2 regions of the Acidovorax sp. FG48 genome follow, and region 1 is predicted to be linked to the other one. Evidence: predicted binding sites of a transcription regulator. Region 1 holds the regulator's gene; the other holds the start of a gene.
What was found. The regulator sigma-54, encoded in region 1, starts transcription at its own class of promoters, with help from an activator protein. The targets are predictions, from matches to a motif close to TGGCANGNAANCTGCTTT.
Positions count from the first base shown of each region.

Region 2: a site for sigma-54 is predicted at 2,479-2,496, ahead of glnA (type I glutamate--ammonia ligase). Genes of this name have one in related genera too.

Region 1 is NZ_JBMDJH010000016.1:18,244-23,678, forward strand. It holds gene argS (arginine--tRNA ligase) at 1-57, shown strand, start outside; gene ACODSU_RS19045 (SPOR domain-containing protein) at 73-729, shown strand; gene ACODSU_RS19050 (thiol:disulfide interchange protein DsbA/DsbL) at 822-1,478, shown strand; gene lptA (lipopolysaccharide transport periplasmic protein LptA) at 1,586-2,245, shown strand; gene lptB (LPS export ABC transporter ATP-binding protein) at 2,302-3,063, shown strand; gene ACODSU_RS19065 (RNA polymerase factor sigma-54) at 3,063-4,661, shown strand; gene ACODSU_RS19070 (acyl-CoA thioesterase) at 4,742-5,224, shown strand; gene ACODSU_RS19075 (THUMP domain-containing class I SAM-dependent RNA methyltransferase) at 5,221-5,435, shown strand, end outside.
Region 2 is NZ_JBMDJH010000035.1:3,505-8,939, forward strand. It holds gene ACODSU_RS24695 (sterol desaturase family protein) at 1-569, shown strand, start outside; gene ACODSU_RS24700 (EI24 domain-containing protein) at 605-1,555, shown strand; gene ACODSU_RS24705 (competence/damage-inducible protein A) at 1,552-2,373, shown strand; gene glnA (type I glutamate--ammonia ligase) at 2,546-3,961, shown strand; gene ACODSU_RS24715 (hypothetical protein) at 4,182-4,709, shown strand; gene glnL (nitrogen regulation protein NR(II)) at 4,791-5,435, shown strand, end outside.

The DNA.
Region 1 (5,435 bases):
CAGGTATTGCACAATGGCCTGGCGGTGCTGGGCGTGTCGGCCCCGGCCAGAATGTAAGCAGTTACTACCAATATGAAAAAGCAACAGACGGGCGGGACCATTGTCGGCTTCATCGTCGGGGTCATCGTGGGCCTGGGCGCGGCGCTGGCCGTGGCCGTGTACGTGACCAAGGTGCCGGTGCCGTTCCTGAACAAGGGCAACGGCCGCGGCGCGGACATGGACGCTGCGGAGTCCCAGAAGAACAAGAACTGGGACCCGAACTCGCCGCTGTATGGCAAGAACCCGGCCCGCCCCGCGGCGCCCCCGGTGGCCGCGGCTGCGTCAGCCCCTGCATCGGCACCGGCGCCCGAGGTGCGCGCCGCCGCATCGGCCGCCAAGCCTGCCGCGAGCAAGCCAGACGCCAAAGCCGAGGCCAAGGCAGAGAGCAAGCCGGGCGCAGACCCGCTGGGCGACTTGGCCGTGGCCAAGGCAGCCGCCAAGGGCAGCGTGGACCCGTTTGACTACTTTGTGCAGGCTGGTGCCTTCCGCACCCAGGCCGACGCCGACGCCCAGCGCGCCAAGCTGGCCATGCTGGGCTGGGAGGCCCGGGTGAGCGAGCGTGAGCAAAATGGCCGGGCGGTGTTCCGGGTGCGCATCGGCCCCTTCACCAAACGGGACGATGCCGAGGTGCTCAAAGAGAAACTCGACGGCGCCGGGCTGGAATCGGCGCTCGTGCGCGTGCAGCGCTGAAGCGCTTGCAAAAACGGCGCCACCGCCAGGGCTGAACTTTTTGTAAAGGGATGTCTCACATCCCGCATACCTGAACCAGGAGAGTCTTTGTCATGAAACGCCGTGAGTTTTCTTTGTCCGCCGCCTCGGCGGTTGCCGCTTCTGCCCTGACGCTGCCAGTGGCCAACCCTGCCATGGCGCAAGCCCGCCAGTTCAAGGAGGGCAAGGACTTCAAGCGGCTGGACAAGCCCGTCGCCCCAGACGCCCCCGCTGGCAAGGTCGATGTGATCGAGTTCTTCTGGTACAGCTGCCCCCACTGCAACGCCTTCGAGCCCACGCTGGACGCCTGGGTCAAGGCCGCGCCCAAGGACCTCTCCATCCGCCGTGTGCCCGTGGCATTCAACGCCAGCTTCGTGCCCCAGCAAAAGCTGTTCTATACGCTTGAAGGCATGGGCAAGCTCGAAGCCCTGCACGCCAAGGTCTTCCGTGCCATCCACGTGGAAAAGGCCAAGCTCGCCAAGGACGACGAAATCCTGGCCTGGGTGACCCAGCAGGGCGTGGATGCGGCCAAGTTCAAGGAGGTCTACGGCTCCTTCAGCGTGGCCAACCAGGTGCGTCGCGCCTCGCAGCTGCAAGATTCGTACGGTGTTGAGGGCGTGCCTTCCATGGGTGTGGCGGGCAAGTACTACACCGACGGCACGATGGCCGGCAGCATGCAGACCGTGTTGCAGGTGGTCGAATACCTGGCGGCCACGGCACGCAAAGCCTGACGATCTGCCGACCCTGTCGGCAAGTTGTCCGAAAGGCCCGCGGATGCGGGCTTTTTTTCGGGGTGGGTACCATCGGATGGCTACAATCATTGCAAGATTCGTGCCCTATGACCCACCGCCTACTCCCCTTCCTTGTGCTCGCAGCCCTGACCGGCCTTGCGGGCATGGCACATGCCGAAAAGGCAGACCGTGCCAAGCCCATGAACATCGAGGCCGACGCCTTGCGGCACGATGAACTCAAGCAGACCAGCGTGTTCTCGGGCCGCGTGGTGATGACCAAGGGCACCATCGTGCTGCGCGGCGCGCGGCTGGATGTGCGCCAGGACGCTGACGGCTACCAGTACGGCGTGGTCACGGCCGAGGCAGGCAAACGAGCGTTCTTCCGCCAGAAGCGCGACACCGTGGCGGGGGCGCCGGACGAGTTCATCGAAGGCGAAAGCGAAGTCATCGAATACGACGGCAAGGCCGACAACGTGCGCTTCATCACCCGCGCCGAACTGCGCCGCTACCGTGGGTCGGTGCTGAACGATGAGATCACCGGCGCCGTGATCGTCTACAACAACCTCACCGACGTGTTCACCGTCGATGGCCAGAAGGCGCCTGCGTCTTCGGCTGCGGTCGGCGACACCCCTGCGCCCGGTGGCCGTGTGCGTGCCGTGCTGGCACCCAAGGACCCGCCGCCTGGCGCAGCAGCCCCCGCCAAGGCGCCCGAGTCGCCCGCACCGGCGCTGCGCCCCAGCAACACCCTTGGCGGTGGCGCCAAGTGAGCGGGCCCGTGGTGAGTACTGGTCCCGAGACCCCGGCGACCCCTGCGAACAGCCGTCTGGGGCCTGATTCGCAGTCGGGCAGCCGCCTGGAGGTGCAGCACCTGGCCAAGTCCTATGGCAGCCGCAAGGTCGTCAAGGACGTGTCCCTGGAGGTGCAAAAAGGCGAAGTCGTGGGTTTGCTGGGCCCCAATGGCGCGGGCAAGACCACTTCGTTCTACATGATCGTGGGCTTGGTACGCAGCGATGCGGGTGACATCCGTATCGACGGCCAGTCCGTGGCCCACATGCCCATCCATCGCCGGTCGCGCCTGGGGCTGTCGTACCTGCCGCAAGAAGCCTCCATCTTCCGCAAGCTCACCGTCGAAGAAAACGTGCGCGCCGTGCTGGAACTGCAGCGCGCCGATGACGGCCAGCCGCTGTCGCGCGATGCCATCGAAGAGCGCCTGACGGCCCTGCTGCAAGAGCTGCGCGTGGACCACCTGAGGGCTTCACCTGCCCTGGCGCTGTCGGGCGGCGAGCGCCGCCGCGTCGAGATTGCCCGTGCCTTGGCCACCCAGCCGCGTTTCATCCTGCTGGACGAGCCCTTTGCGGGCATCGACCCCATCGCAGTGATCGAGATCCAGCGCATCATTGGCTTCCTCAAGGCACGCGGTATTGGTGTGCTCATCACCGACCACAACGTGCGCGAGACGCTGGGCATCTGCGACCACGCCTTCATCATCAGCGACGGCCGCGTGCTGGCGCAGGGCACGCCCTCCGAGATCGTGGACAACGCAGAAGTGCGACGGGTGTACCTGGGCGAACACTTCCGCATGTGATGAAGCCTGGACTGTCGCTGCGCGTCTCGCAGCATCTCGCATTGACCCCCCAGCTCCAGCAGTCCATCCGGCTGCTGCAGTTGTCCACGCTCGAACTGTCGCAGGAAGTCGAGCAGATGCTCGACGAAAACCCGTTCCTCGAACGCAATGCCGACGAAGCCCCGCGCGAGGAATTTGGCCTGGAAGCCGCCGACACGCCGGCACAGGCCGACGACTACAGCGCCGATGATGCTATGTTTTCAGGAGCTTCCAGCGTAAGCAGCACCAGCACTGAAAGCCAAAACGATGCTGAAATCTCCGGTGGGGGCTCGGACGAACCCGACTGGAGCGGCGACGGCACCGTCGAGATGGCGCCCAACGATGCCGAGTGGGGCGGCGACGCCCCGGCACGCACCCGCAACGACGCGGAAGGCGACGAGGCCGATGCCACCGAGCTGGCCCGCTCGCACGAATCGCTGACGGCCTTTTTGCACCGCCAGGCGCTGTCGCTGCGCCTGTCCGAAGTGGACACGGCCGCGCTGCGTTTCCTCATCGAATCGCTGAACGACGACGGCTACCTCGAAGAGCCGCTGGAAGAACTCGCCATCAGCCTCGCCGGGCCCGACGACCTGGAACAGATCGAAGAGCTGGTGCACCGCTTCACGGTGGCCCAGCGCCTGCTGCAAAGCCTGGAACCTGTGGGCGTGGGCGCGCGCAATCTGTCCGAATGCCTGACGCTGCAGCTCGCGGCGTTGGCGGCCGACGAAGACAGCGACGCCGACCCCGAGACCGTGCAGACCGCTCTGCGCATCTGCCAGCAGCCGCTGGAGATGCTGGCCCGCCGCGACATCCGCCGCCTGACGCAGCTGTGCAGCGAAGGTGGCGTGGCTGGAGAAGAGCGCACCCGCGCTGCCATGGCACTCATCGCCCGCCTGGAACCGCGCCCCGGCCGCAAGTTTGCCGACGTGGAGCGCAACATCATCGTGCCCGACGTCATCGTGCGCAAAGCCGGTCGCGCCAATGGCAGTGGCCAGCAGAACTTCATCGTGCAGCTCAACCCCGACGTGATGCCCCGCCTGCGCGTGCACGACATCTACGCAGGCGCCCTGCGCGGCCACAAGGGCGGCGAAGGCCACCAGGGCATGCAGCAGCGCTTGCAGGAGGCGCGCTGGTTCATCAAGAACATCCAGCAGCGCTTTGACACCATCCTGCGCGTCTCGCGCGCCATCGTTGAGCGGCAAAAGAACTTTTTCACCCACGGCGAACTGGCCATGCGCCCGCTGGTGCTGCGCGACATTGCCGACGAACTGGGCCTGCACGAGTCCACCATCAGCCGCGTCACCACCGCCAAGTACATGGCCACGCCGATTGGCACCTACGAGCTGAAGTACTTCTTTGGCTCCGGCCTGGGCACCGAAACGGGCGGCAACGCCTCCAGTACGGCGGTGCGCGCGTTGATCAAGCAGTTCGTGTCGGCGGAGAACCCGGCCAAGCCGCTGTCCGACAGCCAGATTGCCGAGATGCTCAAGGAGCAGGGCATCGAATGCGCACGCCGCACGGTGGCCAAGTACCGCGAGGCGCTCAAGATCGCGCCAGCGAATCTGCGCAAGGCTTTGTAGACGCGCGGCAGGTGGCGCTCTGCCCGCCAGCGCCGCCGTAGTCTTTTCTGTTGTTTCCGCATTACCCACCGCAGCCCACCATGGCCCGCATCGTCTTTGACCTTCCCCCGCACTTCGGCTTTGCCACCGAACTGCAGATCTACATCAGCCACGTGAACCAGGGCGGGCACCTGGACAACGCGCAACTGCTCAGCCTGGTGTCTGAGGCGCGCGTGCGCTTTTTCCAGTCGCTGGGATACCCGGAGGCCGATGTGGGCGGCCTGTCCATCGTGGTGGGCGACATCGTGGCGCAGTACAAGTCCGAAGGCTTCCACGGCGAAACCATGCGCGTGGAGATGGCGCCTGCGGACTTCAACCGCTACGGCTTCGACCTGGTGTTCTGCATGACCGAAAAAGCCTCGGGCCGCGAAGTAGCGCGCGGCAAGATCGGCATCGTTTTCATCGGCAAGGCCAGCCGCAAGGTCGCCCCTATCCCCGACTCCATCCGCCAGCTGCTGCTGGCCCGCGCGGGGGCGCCCGGTTCCCCCGCCGTGCCCGAGCGCGTATCCTCCCCATCGACATGAACCAACTCCAACTTTTCCTCCCTTGCGCCGCGGGCGTCGAGGGCTTTCTGGCCGACGAGGTGCATGGCATCACAGGCCTCACGGGGCAAGACCTGCTGGTGGGGCGGGGCGGCGTGCTGCTGCGCGCCTCGTGGCGCCAGGCCATGCAGCTCAACCTGCACAGCCGCCTGGCCCAGCGCGTGCTGGTGCAGCTGGCGCACCGTCCTTACCG
Region 2 (5,435 bases), on a different contig from region 1:
ACCGGGGGCAGCATCACTTCGAGTGGTGGTGGCGACTGCATTCGCTGCACCATGCGCAGCAGCAGATGACGATGTGGAGCGACAACCGCAACCACCTGCTCGACGACCTGCTGCGCGACGTGATTCTGGTGACGGTGGCGCAGCTGATCGGTGTTGCGCCAGGGCAGTTCATTGCCATTGTGGCCATCACCCAGCTCAGCGAGAGCTTTCAGCACGCCAACGTGCGGCTGTGGTTCGGTCAGGTGGGGGAGCGGCTCTGGATCAGCCCCCGGTTTCACCGTCGGCACCACAGCATTGGCATTGGCCACGAGACGGTCAAGGCCTCGACCGAGGCGATATCGGGCCAAACTGCAACGCCACCGCGCGTGGTACTCGGCGGGCACAACTTTGGGGTGCTGCTGCCCTGGTGGGACATGCTGATGGGCACGGCCAACTTCGAAAAGCGGTTTGACCCGACCGGTGTGCGCGACCAGGTGGAGCCGGGGCCTGATGGCCGCGTGCGCGACTACGGCAGGGGATTCTGGTCCCAGCAATGGCGGGGCGTGCTGAGGTTGCTGGGCAAGGCGTGAGCGGCCCGGCAGGCGCTGCCTGTATGCTTGCAGCCATGGGATTACTGCTTGATTCTTTCTGGCGTGCCGCCGCCTACTGCCTGCGTCCGCGTGTGATCGCGCTGTCGCTCCTGCCCCTGGTCTTGATGGCCGTGTTGGCGATGGGCCTGGGCTACTTTTACTGGGACGTGGCAGTGCAGGCAATGCGCACCTTGCTCGATGCCTCCTCGCTGCTGGCCAGCGTCTGGGGCTGGCTCCAGGGCTGGGGCCTGGGGGATGTGACGGCCGTCATGGCGCCGCTGATGGTGGTGCTGGCTGTGGCACCTGTGTTGGTGGTGGTGTCGCTGCTGGCCGTGGCGGTACTGATGACGCCTGCCTTGGTGGCCTTGGTGGCCGCCCGGCGTTTTCCGGACCTGAAGCGCAAAAAAGGCGGGTCTTTCATCGCGAGTGTTGCTTGGTCCGTGGGCTCCACGGTGCTGGCGCTCGTGGCCCTGGTGGTGTCGGTTCCGCTGTGGCTGGTTCCGCCGCTGGTCCTCGTTTTGCCGCCCTTGATCTGGGGATGGCTGACCTACCGGGTGATGGTGTTTGACGCACTGGCGGACCACGCCAGCAAGGAGGAGCGCCAGGAGATCTTCCGGCGCCATCGCAGCAGCCTGCTGGGTATTGGCATCGTCACGGGTTACCTGGGGGCGGCGCCCAGCATCGTGTGGGCATCGGGTGTGGTGTTTGCCGCCGCGTTTTTTGTGCTGGTGCCACTGGCGATCTGGATCTACACCCTGGTGTTCGCGTTTTCCTCGCTGTGGTTCACGCACTATGGCCTGGCCGCCTTGCAACGCTTGCGGGCCGAGCGGGGGTCGAATATGCCCATGGCCGAGCCCGCCCCTTCGTCGGCCTCGTCTGCATTGACCCCACGCCCTGCGGACACGCCAGCGCTGGGAACTGCGGCCCCTACTGCGGCCGCGCTACCACCCCCTGCCATTTCGCCCTCTGGAGACAACGCACCATGACACCTACCTTCGGCCTCATCATCGTGGGCGACGAGATCCTGTCAGGCAAACGGGCCGACAAGCACATGCCCAAGGTGATCGAACTGTTGTCGGCACGCGGCCTGTCCCTGGCCTACGCCGACTATGTGGGCGACAACCCGGACCGGATCACGGCCACTTTGCAGCGGGCGTTTGCGTCGGCCGATGTGGTGTTCTCGTGTGGCGGCATTGGTGCAACGCCTGACGACCACACGCGGCAGTGCGCTGGACGAGCCCTGGGCCAGGATCTGGCACTGCACCCAGAGGCCGAGGCGCTGATCCGCGAACGCATGCAGGATGTGGCGCGAGAGCAGGGCGTGCCCTACGAGCCTGATCGCTCCGACAACGTGCACCGCCTCAACATGGGCATGTTCCCGGTGGGCGCGCGCATCATCCCCAACCCTTACAACAAGATCCCCGGCTTCAGCTGCGACGGGCCTGGCGGTGGATCTGTGCACTTCGTTCCAGGGTTTCCTGTGATGGCCTGGCCCATGATCGAGTGGGTGCTGGAGCACCATTACGCAGCCCATTTCAACCGCGCGCCGCAGACCGAGCAGTCGGTGGTGGTCTTTGGTGCGATGGAGGCCTCGTTGACGCCCCTCATGGAGCAGATTGAAAAATCACACCCTGATGTGCGGGTGTTCAGTTTGCCCAGCGTAGATCATCCACAATACGGGCGGCATATCGAACTGGGTGTCAAAGGGCCTGCGTCTTCCGTGCCCGCCGCATGGGAGGCACTAAAAACAGGGTTGCACGAATTTGGTGCAAATTGTGGCCCTGAATTGGTGCGTAACCTCTGAGGTCCAGATTGGATAGATGAATTGCACCGTATTGGTGCTTTTGGGCGTATGCCACGCCGACCTGCCGCTAGTAGCGCTCCTTCATAGTGCGGTGCTGCACTCGGCTGGCACGCAAACTGCTTTTGTTTCAGCAAACTCTTTTTTCAACAAGCGCTTTATCCAGGAGAACCTGATGGCCAAGACCGTTGCAGACGTGATGAAGATGGTGAAGGAGAACGAAGTCAAGTTCGTTGACTTCCGTTTTACCGATACCCGTGGCAAACAACAGCACACCACGGTGCCCGTCTCTCACTTCGACGAAGACAAGTTCACTTCGGGCCACGCCTTTGACGGCTCGTCGATTGCCGGTTGGAAGGGCATCGAAGCCTCCGACATGCAGCTGATCCCCGACCCGAGCACGGCCAACATCGATCCTTTCTTCGAAGAAACGACGCTGATCCTGACCTGCGACGTGATCGAGCCCGCCGACGGCAAGGCCTATGACCGTGACCCGCGCTCCATCGCCAAGCGCGCTGAAGCCTACCTGAAGGCCTCCGGTCTGGGCGACACCGCCTACTTCGGTCCTGAGCCAGAATTCTTCATCTTCGACGGCGTGCGCTGGAGCACCGAGCCCAACAACACCTTCTACGAAATCGAAGAGTACGAAGCCCCCTGGAACACTGGCGCCAAGCTCGAAGGCGGCAACCGCGGCCACCGTCCCACCGTCAAGGGCGGCTACTTCCCCGTGCCTCCCGTTGACAGCACGCAAGACATGCGCGCCGAGATGTCCCTGATCCTTGAATCCCTGGGCATCCCGGTCGAAGTGTTCCACCACGAAGTGGCGGGCGCTGGCCAGAACGAAATCGGCACCAAGTTCAGCACGCTGGTCGAGCGCGCAGACTGGACCATCCTGCAAAAGTACGTGATCCACAACGTGGCCAACGCCTACGGCAAGACCGCCACGTTCATGCCCAAGCCTTACCACGGCGACAATGGCTCCGGCATGCACGTGCACCAGTCCGTGTGGAAGGACGGCAAGAACCTGTTCGCTGGCGACGGCTATGCCGGTCTGTCGGACTTCGCGCTGTACTACATCGGCGGCATCATCAAGCACGCCCGTGCCCTGAACGCCATCACCAACCCCGGCACCAATAGCTACAAGCGCCTGGTGCCTCACTTCGAAGCCCCGGTGAAGCTGGCCTACTCGGCCAAGAACCGTTCTGCCTCGATCCGCATTCCTTATGTGGCCAACCCCAAGGGCCGTCGCGTGGAAGCCCGCTTCCCCGATCCACTGATGAACCCTTACCTGGGCTTCGCTGCACTGCTGATGGCCGGTCTGGACGGCGTGGAAAACAAGATCCATCCGGGCGAAGCCGCCACGAAGGACCTGTACCACCTGCCTCCCGAAGAAGACAAGCTGGTGCCCACCGTGTGCCACAGCCTGGACCAAGCCCTGGAGCACCTGGACAAGGACCGCGCGTTCCTGACCAAGGGTGGCGTGTTCACCGACAGCATGATCGACGCCTACATCGATCTGAAGATGAACGAAGTGACCCGCTTCCGCATGGCCGTGCACCCTGTCGAGTACGACATGTACTACTCGCTGTAATCGTCTGCTTGCAGACCATGGCTCAAAAAGGCGGCGTAAGCCGCCTTTTTTCATGGGCGGGCGAAGCGGGCGGACGCGCTGAGTGCACGTGGTGGAACCAAGGCGTCCGGTGTTGCATCCGTATACACAGCCCTGCAAGGGTCTGTCTTTGTTGGATTGGAGATGTGAGGTGATTGGGGGATACTCCCCCGACCCCTGCATGTCCGTGCGAGGAAACCGAATGAAAAAAACGCTCATCACCCTGCTTCTCATCGCCGCCGCCGTTCCCGCAGTCCAGGCGCAAGACCGCATCTATCGTTGCGGCAACGAATACACCAACAACGCGCAGCAGGCCAAGGAGCGTGGCTGCAAGCTGGTCGAAGGCGGCAATGTCACCGTGGTGCAGGGCACCCGCCCGGCGTCTGCCGCAGCCCCTGCCGCCGGTGGCGGTGGGGCAGCAGCTCCGTCGTCTGCGACCTCGCCCGCCAACGCTCCGCGCGTGAGCAACAACGAGCAAAAGTCCCGTGACTCGGATGCCCGCGCCATTCTGGAGTCCGAGCTGCGCAAGGCGGAAACGCGCCATGCCGAGTTGCTCAAGGAATACAACAACGGTGCGCCCGAGCGCAATGCGCTGGATCTGCGCAACCCCCAGCGCTATACCGAGCGCACGGCCGAACTCAAGGCCAGCCTCGCCCGCAGCGAGAGCGACATCGCAGGGATCAAGCGCGAGATTGCCCGCCTGCCCGCGCCCGCTGCGCCCACCAACTGACAACGGCGACAGCGCGTGAGTGCCCCTTCCTTTCCCGACCTGCCCGGCACTGACACCGGGCGTTTTCATTCCCTGGACCTGATGTCCACCCTGGTGGCGGTGCTGCGTGCGGATGATGGTGCCGTGCAGTTTGCCAACGCCGCCCTGGAAAACACGCTGGGCCTCTCGCGCCGCACCCTGGAAGGGGCGGACTTTTCCACCTTCTTCACCGACCCCGCATTGCTGCAGACCGCCCTGGCGGGCGCCCGGGGCAAAGACTTTGCCGCGCTGCGCTACGAGGCCAGCCTGAAACGCCTGCACCAGGACCCGGTGCCCGTGCATGTCAATGTGGCCGATGCCGAGCAGGTGGGCGAAATCCTGGTGGAGCTGTGGCCGCTGGAGCAGCAGGCCCGCCAGGACCGCGAAGAGCGCCTGCGCGACCAGGCCCAGGCCAACAAGGAGCTGATCCGCAACCTGGCCCACGAGATCAAGAACCCGCTGGGCGGCATTCGGGGCGCGGCGCAACTGCTGGAGATGGAACTCGATAACCGCGAGCTCACCGAATACACCCAGGTCATCATCCACGAGGCCGACCGCCTGCAAAGCCTGGTGGACCGGTTGCTAGCTCCCCACCGCCATCCGCATCTGGTGGGCGACGTGAACATCCACGAGGTGTGCGAGCGCGTGCGCTCGCTCGTGCTGGTCGAATACCCGCAAGGCCTCAAGGTTCAGCGCGACTACGACACC